Regions from separate parts of the Micromonospora sp. NPDC005979 genome, predicted to be linked through region 1. Evidence: predicted binding sites of a transcription regulator. Region 1 holds the regulator's gene; the other holds the start of a gene.
The links. Region 1 encodes HrcA, which represses chaperone genes, less so after heat shock. Its sites were predicted from a motif close to GGTTNGCACNCTCNNNNNGAGNGTGCNAACC; they were not measured.
Positions count from the first base shown of each region.

Region 2: a site for HrcA is predicted at 2,267-2,297, ahead of groES (co-chaperone GroES). Genes of this name have one in related genera too.

Region 1 is NZ_JBEXUR010000025.1:66,458-71,874, reverse strand. Features, by position in the region: gene ABZ272_RS29535 (SDR family oxidoreductase) at 1-751, shown strand, start outside; gene ABZ272_RS29530 (16S rRNA (uracil(1498)-N(3))-methyltransferase) at 973-1,707, opposite strand; gene dnaJ (molecular chaperone DnaJ) at 1,709-2,857, opposite strand; gene hrcA (heat-inducible transcriptional repressor HrcA) at 2,931-3,953, opposite strand; gene ABZ272_RS29515 (DUF4870 domain-containing protein) at 4,167-4,826, shown strand; gene hemW (radical SAM family heme chaperone HemW) at 4,890-5,417, opposite strand, start outside.
Region 2 is NZ_JBEXUR010000008.1:222,416-227,832, forward strand. Features, by position in the region: gene groL (chaperonin GroEL) at 111-1,748, opposite strand; gene groES (co-chaperone GroES) at 1,819-2,133, opposite strand; gene ABZ272_RS15980 (methyltransferase domain-containing protein) at 2,392-3,573, shown strand; gene ybaK (Cys-tRNA(Pro) deacylase) at 3,583-4,062, shown strand; gene ABZ272_RS15990 (substrate-binding domain-containing protein) at 4,240-5,337, shown strand.

The DNA.
Region 1 (5,417 bases):
GGCGGTTCTGGTGACGGGGTCCTCGCGCGGCATCGGCCGGGCGGTGGTGGAGGCGTTCGCCGTCAGTGGGGACCGGGTGGCGATCCACCACCGCGACTCCGCCGAGGCGGCCGAGGCACTACGCGCCGGGCTGCCCGGGTCGGGGCACGTCGTGGTCCGCGCCGACCTCACCGACCCGGACGCGGTCCGCACCATGGTCGACCGGGCGGCCGAGCAGCTCGGTGGCCTGGACGTGCTGGTCAACAACGCCGGCACGTACGGCGACCGGGACGTCCCGCACCCGATCTTCGGTACCTCGTACGAGGAGTGGCAGGCTCGCTGGCGGCAGGTGCTGGAGACCAACCTGACCGGTGCGGGGAACGTGATCTGGTGCGCCGCCCAGCACCTGCGCGAGCGGGGTGGCCGGATTGTCAACGTGTCCTCTCGGGGCGCCTTCCGGGGCGAGCCGGAGCAGCCGGCGTACGGCGCCAGCAAGGCGGGGCTGAACGCGCTCGGTCAGTCCCTCGCCGTGGCGCTCGCGCCGTACGGCATCACGGTCGCCACGGTGGCGCCGGGTTTCGTGGCGACCGACATGACGACCGAGCACCTGCGCGGTGAGCGGGGCGCGGCGATCCGGGCGCAGAGCCCGTTCGACCGGGTGGCCCGCCCGGAGGAGATCGCCGCCGCGGTGCACTGGCTGGCCTCCCCCGAGGCCGAGTGGGCCTCCGGCACGATCGTCGACCTCAACGGCGCGTCCTACCTACGCAGCTGACCTCCGGTCCGGTCACGAGCTGGCCCCCACCGACGCCCGGCCAGCGCCCTCCCCACACCCTGATCGCGTCCTTTGCTCTGCTTCAAGCACGGCAACAGTCAGGCGCTGAAAGTGTTGCGTCCGCTGAAGCAGAGCAAAGGACGCACGCGGACGGGGTCGTCGGGGCCGGGCACGACCCATCGCGCCGGAGGGCGAGGGTGGGGGCGAGGATGGGGGTGGGTCTACCAGCGGCCGAGACGGGTGGCGAGCACGCTGAGCGCGGCCACGCCGGCCGTGGAGGTACGCAGCACCTCCGGCCCGAGGCGTACCGGCCGGCCGCCGGCCTCACGGAAGGCCGTCAGCTCGGCCCGGTCGATGCCGCCCTCCGGGCCGACCACGAGGACGATCTCCCCGCCCGACGGCAGGTCGACGCCGGTCAGCGGCTCCTCGGCCTCCTCGTGCAGGACGAACCCGGCGGCGGCCCCGGCGATCCGGCGGGCGACCGTGGCGGTGGATTCGTCCGGCGCGCCGGCCACGACGGGCAGCCAGGGCCGGCGGGCCTGTTTCGCCGCCTCGCGGGCGGTGGCGACCCACTTCTCGCGTGCGCGTACGCCCCGGTCGCCGCGCCACTGGGCCACCGAGCGCGACGCCGCCCAGGGCACGATCTCGTCCACCCCGACCTCGGTCATCGCCTGCACGGCCAGCTCACCCCGGTCGCCCTTGGCGATGCCCTGCACGGTGACGATCCGGGGTACGGGCGCGTCCGCGTACCCCCGGGAGGTGACGGCGACCTCCAGGCTGCCCCGGCCGACGGCGGTGACCACGGCGGCGGCCGTGCCGCCCCGACCGTCGGCGAGCAGCAGCTCCTCGCCGACGCGCAGTCGCTGTACGGTGGCGGCGTGGTGCCCCTCCGGGCCGTCCAGGGTCAGCGCGTCACCGGTGGGCAGCGCGTCCACCAGGAACAGCGGCGCCGACACCTCAGGCGTGCCCGTTGAACGCGTCGCGCATCCGGGAGAAGAAGCCGCCCTGCTTGGTCAGCTCGGCGACCTCCTCGCCCCGGGTCTTGGCGAAGTCGCGCAGCATCTTCTCCTGGTCGGGGTCGAGCTTGGTGGGCGTCCGGACGTCCAGGTGCACGTAGAGGTCGCCCCGGCCGGTGCCGCGCAGGTGCGGTACGCCCCGGGCGCGCAGTCGCAACGTGCTGGCCGGCTGGGTGCCGGCCTTGACGTCGACGGTCTCCTCGCTGTCCAGCGTCTTGATGGTGAGCCGGGTGCCCAGCGCGGCGGCGGTCATCGGCACGGTGACGCGGCAGTGCAGGTCGTCACCCTTGCGGGAGTAGACGTCGTGCGGACGCTCGTGGATCTCCACGTAGAGGTCGCCGGCGGTGCCACCGCCCGGGCCCACCTCACCCTGCTGGGCCAGCCGGATCCGCATGCCGTCCTCGACGCCGGCCGGGATCTTGACGGTGAGCGATCGGCGGGTGCGTACCCGGCCGTCGCCGGCGCAGGTCGGGCAGGGGTGCGGGATGGTGGTGCCGTAGCCCTGGCAGACGGTGCACGGTCGGGCCGAGACCACCTGGCCGAGGAAGGTGCGCTGCACCGACTGCACCTCGCCCCGGCCGGCGCACGCCTCACAGGTGGCCAGGTGGGTACCGGCCGCGGTGCCAGCGCCCGAGCAGGTGGTGCAGAGCACGGCGGTGTCGACGGTGATCGGGGCCTCGACGCCGAACGCCGTCTCGTGCAGGTCCAGTTCGAGGCGCAGGATCGCGTCCGCGCCCGGTCGGGTCCGTGGACGCGGCCCACGGCCGGCGCCGCCCGCGGCGCCACCGAAGAACGCGTCCATGATGTCCTGGAAACCGACGAACGGGCCGGCTCCCCCCGGACCACCCGGGCCGCCCGCGCCCCCGCCGCCGGGGGCGAGCGGGTCGCCACCCAGGTCGACGATCTGCCGCTTCCGGTCGTCCGAGAGGACCTCGTACGCGGCGTTGATGTCCTTGAACTTCTCCTGGGCCTCCGGGTCCGGATTGACGTCCGGGTGGAACTGGCGTGCCAGCTTGCGGTAGGCGCGCTTGATCTCGTCATCGGAGGCTTCCCGGCTGACACCGAGGATGCCGTAGTAGTCCCTGGCCACTGCGTTCCGTATCCTCATGTTCGTCTCGCGTTGCGCCGACCGGCGGCCGCAGCCGGCCGTCGGCCCTGACTGGTCAGTTCTGGGCCAGCAGCTCGCCCACGTAGCGTGCCACGGCGCGCACCATGGCGATATTGCCGGGGTAGTCCATCCGGGTCGGCCCCAGCACTCCCAGGCCGCCCACGATGGTGGCCCCCGGGCCGTACCCGGTGCTGACCACCGAGGCGGCACGCAGGTTGTCGAACTCGTTCTCGTCGCCGATCAGCACCCGGGTCGTGCTGGGCTCGGTCTCGCCGATGAGCTTGAGGAGCACGACCTCCTCCTCCAACGCCTCCAGGATGGGCCGCAGCGAACCCTGGAAGTCGAGCAGACCGCCCCGGGTCAGGTTGGCGGTGCCGGCCAGGGCGATGCGTTCCTCGTGCCGCTCGACGAGCGTCTCCAGCAGGACGGTGGAGAGCGTGGTCATGGCCGGGCGTAACTGCACCGGCGCCTCTTCCACCAGCGCCTGCACCAGCGGCGGGGTGTCCGACATGCGCTCGCCGGCGAGCTTCTCGTTGACCAGGCGACGCAGGTCGGTGACGTCGTCGGCGGGCACCGGCCCGGGCAGCTCCACCAGCCGCTGCTCGACCCGGCCGGTGTCGGCGATCATGACGAGCATCAGCCGGGTGGTGGAGATCGGCACCAGCTCCAGGTGGCGCACCGAGGAGCGGGCGAGGCTCGGGTACTGCACCACGGCCACCTGCCGGGTCAACTGGGCGAGCAGCCGCACGGTGCGGTGGACCACGTCGTCGAGGTCGACGGCCCCGACGAGGAAGCGCTCGATGGCCCGGCGTTCGGCCGGGCTGAGCGGCTTGACCCGGGACAGCCGGTCGACGAAGAGCCGGTAGCCACGGTCGGTGGGCACTCGGCCGGCGCTGGTGTGCGGCTGCCGGATGTAGCCCTCCTCCTCCAGCACGGCCATGTCGTTGCGGACCGTCGCCGGGGAGACCCCGAGCTGGTGCCGCTCGACCAGCGCCTTGCTGCCGACCGGCTCCTGGGTCGAGACGTAGTCCTCGACGATGGCGCGGAGCACGGCGAGTTTCCGGTCGTCCAGACCCATCCTCCGCACCTCCTGTCGCACGTCGGCCGCCGGCCCACGCGGGCCGACGGACCGTCCTGGCACTCGACTGTAACGAGTGCCAGTCTACGTCGGCGTGCCCGCCGACGCGATGATCAACGACCGCCCGTGACATCCCGCGCGGGTCGATCGGCCCGGACGGTAGGGCGATGTCGCTCTGGTGCGACGTTGCCAACGGCACCTACCGTGACAACCATGACTGAACCACCTCGCCCTCCCGGCGCGGGAGACCCCGGCAACTACCCGCCGGAGCCGAATCTCCCCGGCTCGTCCTCGTCGGCCGAGCCGCCCACCGCACCACTGTCCGGGGCGCCCGGCCCGGGCGGCTATCCCCCAGCCGGTGACTATCCGCCGCCCACCGGTGACCAACCGCCGTCGGGCGGCTACCCTCCGCCGGGCGGCTATCCCCCACCTGGTGGTTACCCCCCGCCCGGCGGTTACCCCCCGCCGGGCGGCCCGACTGGCGCGTATCCGACCGGCGGCGCGTACGGCGGCCCCGGCGGCGGTTACGCCAACAACGAGGACAAGACCTGGGCGCTCGTCGCCCACTTCGGCGGCGCGGCCGGGATGATCATCAGCGCTGGCGTGCTCGGCTGGATCGCCCCGCTGGTGGCGTTGCTGGCCCGGGGCAGCCAGTCCCCGACCGTACGGGCGCACGCCGTGTCGGCGCTCAACTTCCAGCTCATCTGGTCGATCGTCGGCCTGGTCGGCTGGGTGCTGTCCTGCATCGTCATCGGCTTCATCGGTGTCGTGGCGGCCGTCGTGCTCGGGGCCGTGTGCGGCATCCTCGCCGGCATCAAGGCCAACGAGGGGCAGCTCTACCGCTACCCGCTCTCCGCCAACTTCATCAAGTGATCCGGGCCGGCCGCTCCCCCGGCCGGTCCGGCACACCGCCGCCGGCCGGGCGGGGCGTCCGGCTCAGGGCAGCAGGTCCCGCACGACCGCGTCGGCGAGCAGCCGGCCGCGCAGGGTGAGGACCGCCCGTCCGGCGGCGTACCCCTCGGCGTCCAGCAGACCGTCGGCGAGGGCCCGCGCGGCACCGGCCCGACCGGCGGCGTCGAGCACCCGCAGCGGCAGTCCGCTGGCGAGCCGCAGCCGGAGCATCACGTCCTCCATGTGCGCCTCGTCCGTGGTCAGCACCTCGCGGGCCAGGCCGGGTGACGCGCCGGCCGCCAGCCGCTGGGCGTACGTGGTGGGGTGCTTCACGTTCCACCAGCGCACCCCGCCGACGTGGCTGTGCGCGCCCGGGCCGAGGCCCCACCAGTCGGCGCCGGTCCAGTAGAGCAGGTTGTGCCGGCACCGGGCCTCGTCGGTGCGCGCCCAGTTGGACACCTCGTACCAGGAGAGGCCCGCCGCGTCGAGGGCGGCCTCCGCCGCCAGGTAGCGGTCCGCCGCCACGTCGTCACTGGGGTACGGCAACTCGCCGCGCTTCATCCGCGCGGCGAG
Region 2 (5,417 bases), on a different contig from region 1:
ATCATCTCGGCCGACCGCCAACGACGTCATCGCTTGGTAATGCTCGCGCGGACGAAACCGGGGCACACCGCCGTACGGCGGTGTGCCCCGGAACGGGTGTCGCTACCGGGTCAGAAGCCCGGGCCGTGCTGGTGGCCGTGGCCGTGCCCGCCACCGGCGGCGGCCGGCTCGGCCTGCTCCGGCTTCTCCACCACGAGGCTCTCCGTGGTGAGCAGCAGACCGGCGATCGAGGCGGCGTTGGTGACGGCGTTGCGGGTCACCTTCACCGGGTCGATGATGCCGGACTTGACCAGGTCGCCGTACTCGCCGGTGGCCGCGTCGAGGCCGTTGCCCCACTGCATGCCGGCGACCTTCTGGGTCACGACGTAGCCGTCGTGGCCGGCGTTCTGCGCGATCCAGCGCAGCGGCTCGACCAGCGCCTTGCGCACGATCGAGACGCCGACCTTCTCCTCGCCGGTGAAACCCAGGTCGTCGTCGAGCACGGGGAGGATCTGCACCAGGGCGGCGCCGCCGCCGGGCACGGTGCCCTCCTCGACCGCGGCCTTGGTCGCCGCGATGGCGTCCTCGATGCGGTGCTTGCGCTCCTTCATCTCGACCTCGGTCGCCGCGCCCACCTTGATCACGGCGATGCCGCCGGAGAGCTTCGCCAGCCGCTCGGCCAGCTTCTCCCGGTCCCAGTCGGAGTCGGAGGCCTCGATCTCCTTGCGGATCTGCGCCACCCGGTCGTCGACCTCGGTCTTCTGGCCGCCGCCGTCGACGATCGTGGTGTTCTCCTTGTCGACCACGACGCGCCGGGCGGTGCCGAGCACCTCCAGGCCGACCTGGTCGAGCTTGTAGCCCAGCTCCGGGGCGACCAGCTCGGCGCCGGTGGAGATCGCGATGTCCTGGAGCATGGCCTTGCGCCGGTCGCCGAAGCCCGGGGCCTTGACCGCGCAGACCTTGAGGGTCTTGCGCAGCGAGTTGACCACCAGGGTGGAGAGCGCCTGACCGTCCACGTCCTCGGCGATGATCAGCAGGGGCTTGCTGTTCTGCAGGACCTTCTCCAGCAGCGGGAGCAGCTCCTCGATCGCCGAGATCTTCTGGGTGGTGACCAGGATGTACGCGTCCTCGAGGACGGACTCCTGACCCTCCAGATCGGTGACGAAGTTCGGCGAGATGAAGCCCTTGTCGAACTGGAGACCCTCGGTCACGTCCAGCTCGGTGGTGAGCATCGAGCCCTCCTCGACGGTGATGACACCGTCGCGGCCGACCCGCTCCATCGCCTCGGCGATCAGCTCGCCGATGGTGGCGTCCTGCGCGGAGATCGTCGCCACGTTCGCGATCGACTCCTTGTTGGAGACCTCGACGGCCTTGCCGAGCAGCGCCTCGGAGACCTTGGCGGCCGCCGCGTCGATGCCCCGCTTGAGGCCGGCCGGGTTGGTCCCGGCGGTCACGTTGCGCAGGCCCTCACGGACCATCGCCTGCGCCAGCACGGTCGCGGTGGTGGTCCCGTCGCCGGCGACGTCGTTGGTCTTGGTCGCCACCTCCTTGACCAGCTGCGCGCCGAGGTTCTCGTAGGGGTTGGTGAGCTCGATCTCCTTCGCGATGGTCACGCCATCGTTGGTGATCGTCGGCGCACCGAACTTCTTGTCCAGGACGACGTTGCGCCCGCGCGGTCCGAGGGTGACCTTGACCGCGTCAGCGAGGGCGTTGACACCATGCTCCAGCAGGTGTCGGGCGTCGTCCGAGAAGCTGAGGATCTTCGCCATGAATGTCCCTTCGAAGCGCCGCTGCCCCGGCCCGGCGAGCCGGACCGGGGCAACGACACTGATCGGTTGCTTACTTCTCGATGACCGCGAGGACGTCGCGGGCGGAGAGCACCAGGTACTCCTCGCCGGCGTACTTGACCTCGGTGCCGCCGTACTTCGAGTAGAGGACGGTGTCGCCGACCTGCACGTCAACCGGGACCCGGTTGCCGTTGTCGTCGACGCGCCCCGGACCGACAGCGAGGACGGTGCCCTCCTGCGGCTTCTCCTTGGCGGTGTCGGGAATCACGATGCCCGACGCCGTGGTGGTCTCAGCCTCGTTCGCCTGGACCACGATGCGGTCCTCGAGCGGCTTGATCGCAACCTTGGTCGCGGTAGTCACGGGCATACCCTCCTGGGGTACTGGTTTCGTTGCCGGCCAGCGGGGCTGACCAGCGTCAATCTGCCTCATGCCACCGGGCGGGGCCGTCGTCGCGGGTGCCGGTCCGCCTGGCGTGCGCATCCGGGTCGCGAGACCCGGAAGCTGGCACCCTCAGGGTGAGAGTGCTAATCGCAGGTTATTCCGTGGCTAGCACTCCGTCAAGGAGAGTGCCAGCGCGTCGCGCCCCGCCAGCGGTATTTTCCCCTCGGTCGGGAGAATGGGCAGGTGGATCTCGATCAGTTGGCGGCACTGCGTACCCCCGAGGGGTCGGCCGCCCTCACGGCGGCGGCCGAGCTGACCGGCGGCGATCCACTGACCGCGGCGTCGGCTCTCCGCGCGGCCGGGGTGCCCCCCACGCTGGCGGCGGCGGCCCTCACCCAGGCCGAGCTGCGCCACCGGGCGGTCGGCAAGTTCGGCGCGGCCGCCGCCGGGATGTTCCTCACCCGGCCCGGCCTGGAACAGGCCACCCGCCGGGTGGTCGCCGACCGGCGTGCCGCCCGGTTGTCCGCGGCCGGCGTGCGCACCCTGGCCGACCTCGGGTGCGGCCTCGGCGCGGACGCGCTGGCCGCCGCCCGTGCCGGCATCCGGGTGTACGGGGTGGAGGCCGACCCGGTGACCGCGGCGATGGCGGCCGCCAACGCGGCCGCAGCCGGGCTGGCCGACCTGTTCACCGTCGAGTGCGGCGACGCGACCGCGTTCGACGTGTCCCGGGTGGACGCCGTCTTCTGCGACCCGGCCCGACGGGCCACCGGCACCGGACGACGGATCTTCGACCCGCGCGCCTACTCGCCGCCCTGGGACTTCGTGACCGGCCTGGCCGAGCGGGTGCCGCGCACGGTGGTGAAGGTGGCGCCGGGCCTGGATCACGCGCTCATCCCGGCCGGCGCGGAGGCGGAGTGGGTCTCCGTGGACGGCGACCTGGTCGAGGCCGCGCTCTGGTGCGGCGAGTTGGCCGAGGTGCCCCGCCGCGCCAGCGTGTACCGGAGGGAGATCCACCAGCTCACCGGCTCGGGCGACACGGAGGCGCCGGTCGCGCCCGCGCGCCGCTACCTGTACGACCCGGACCCGGCGGTGGTCCGCGCGCACCTCGTGGCCGAGCTGGCCACGGAGCTGGACGCCAGCCTGGCCGACCCGAGCATCGCGTACCTGTACGCCGACCAGCCGACCCGCACCCCGTACGCGCGCTGTCTGGAGATCACCGACGTGCTGCCGTTCTCGCTCAAGCGCCTGCGGGCACTGCTGCGCGAGCGTCGGGTGGGCCGGGTGGAGATCCTCAAACGGGGTTCGGCGCTGACGCCGGAGCAGTTGCGGCGGGACCTGCGCCTGGCGGGCGACCAGGCGGCGAGCCTGGTGCTCACCCGGGTGGCCGGAGCGCCGACCGTGCTGATCGGCCAGCCAGTCGTTTAGGTTGGGAACGTGGCGGGACAGGGCACTCCGGCAACGGCACTGCTGGCCAAGCGCGGGATCGCGCACCGCACCCACCCCTACCGGGTGGCACCGGACGCCCCGAACTACGGCGCCCTGGTGGCGGCGGCGCTCGGCGTGGCTCCGGAGCGGGTCTTCAAGTCGCTGGTGACCGAGGTGGACGGTGTCCTCACCGTGGCGGTCGTACCGGTGACCGGTGAGCTGGACCTCAAGGCGCTCGCGGCGGCGGTCGGCGGCAAGCGGGCGGCGCTCGCCGAGCGGACGGTCGCCGAGCGGGCCACCGGTTACGTGCGGGGCGGGATCAGCCCGCTCGGGCAGCGTCGGCGGCTGCCCACCGTGCTCGACGACTCCGCACTGGACCTCGCGACGATCTACGTCTCCGCTGGTCGGCGCGGGCTGCAACTCGAACTGGCGGCGGCGGACCTGGTGGCGCTCACGGCGGCCCGTACCGCGCCGTTGCAGGCCCGCTGAGCTGTCGTTACATCCCCCTTTTCGTGGGATGTTCGGCGAGTAACAGTCGCGTTGCTGAATTGTTATCGCTTCCAACAAACTTGGGACCTGCGTGGTCTTGTGGTGCCAGTGTGACGCGGAATACGTTGCCGGACACAACAAAACAACACCTCCCCCACCTCCGAAAGGACCCTGCACATGCGTAAGGGGATCCTCACCATCGCCGCCGTGGGCCTGCTCGCGACCGGCGGTTTGACCGCGTGCGGCGACGACGACTCCGGCTCCGACGCCGGCGGCTCCGCCAAGACCCCGAAGATCGGCGTGATCCTCCCGGACAGCAAGTCCTCGGCCCGCTGGGAGACCGCGGACCGTCGGTTCCTGGAGGAGGCGTTCAAGGCCGCCGGCGTCAAGTACGACATCCAGAACGCCCAGAACGACAAGACCGCCTTCCAGACCATCGCCGACCAGATGATCACCAGCGGCGTCACCGCTCTGATGATCGTCAACCTGGACTCCGGCACCGGCAAGGCCGTGCTCGACAAGGCCAAGTCGCAGGGCGTCGCCACCATCGACTACGACCGGCTGACCCTGGGCGGCTCCGCCCAGTACTACGTCAGCTTCGACAACGAGGTCGTCGGCAAGCTCCAGGGCGAGGGCCTGTCGAAGTGCCTCACCGAGAAGGGCGCCAAGAACCCCGTCGTGGCGTACCTGAACGGCTCCCCCACCGACAACAACGCCACCCTGTTCAAGAACGGGTACGACTCGGTGCTCAAGCCGAAGTTCGACTCCAAGGAATACGTCAAGGGCCCTGAGGACGCCGTGCCGGCGTGGGACAACGCCCAGGCCGCGACGATCTTCGAGCAGCAGCTCACCAAGGCCAACGGCAAGATCGACGGTGTGCTCGCCGCCAACGACGGCCTCGGCAACGCCGCCATCTCGATCCTGAAGAAGAACAAGCTCAACGGCAAGGTGCCGGTGACCGGTCAGGACGCCAGCACCGAGGGCCTGCAGAACATCCTCGCCGGTGACCAGTGCATGACCGTCTACAAGGCCGTCCGCGAAGAGGCGAAGGCCGCGTCCGACCTGGCCATCTCGCTCGCCAAGGGCGAGAAGAAGGACACCGGCCAGACGGTGAAGGACCCGGAGGGCAACCGCGACGTCCCGTCGGTGCTGCTCACCCCCAAGGCCATCTACAAGGACACCATCAAGGACGTCATCGCCGACGGCTACGTGACCAAGGAAGAGGTCTGCACCGCGGCGTACGCCAAGGCCTGCGCCGACGCCGGCATCAGCTGACCGACGCCGCAGTACCCGCCGGGACGACCACCGCCGCCCGGCACGGGAGCACCCCTCCCGTGCCGGGCGGCGCCCGCCGG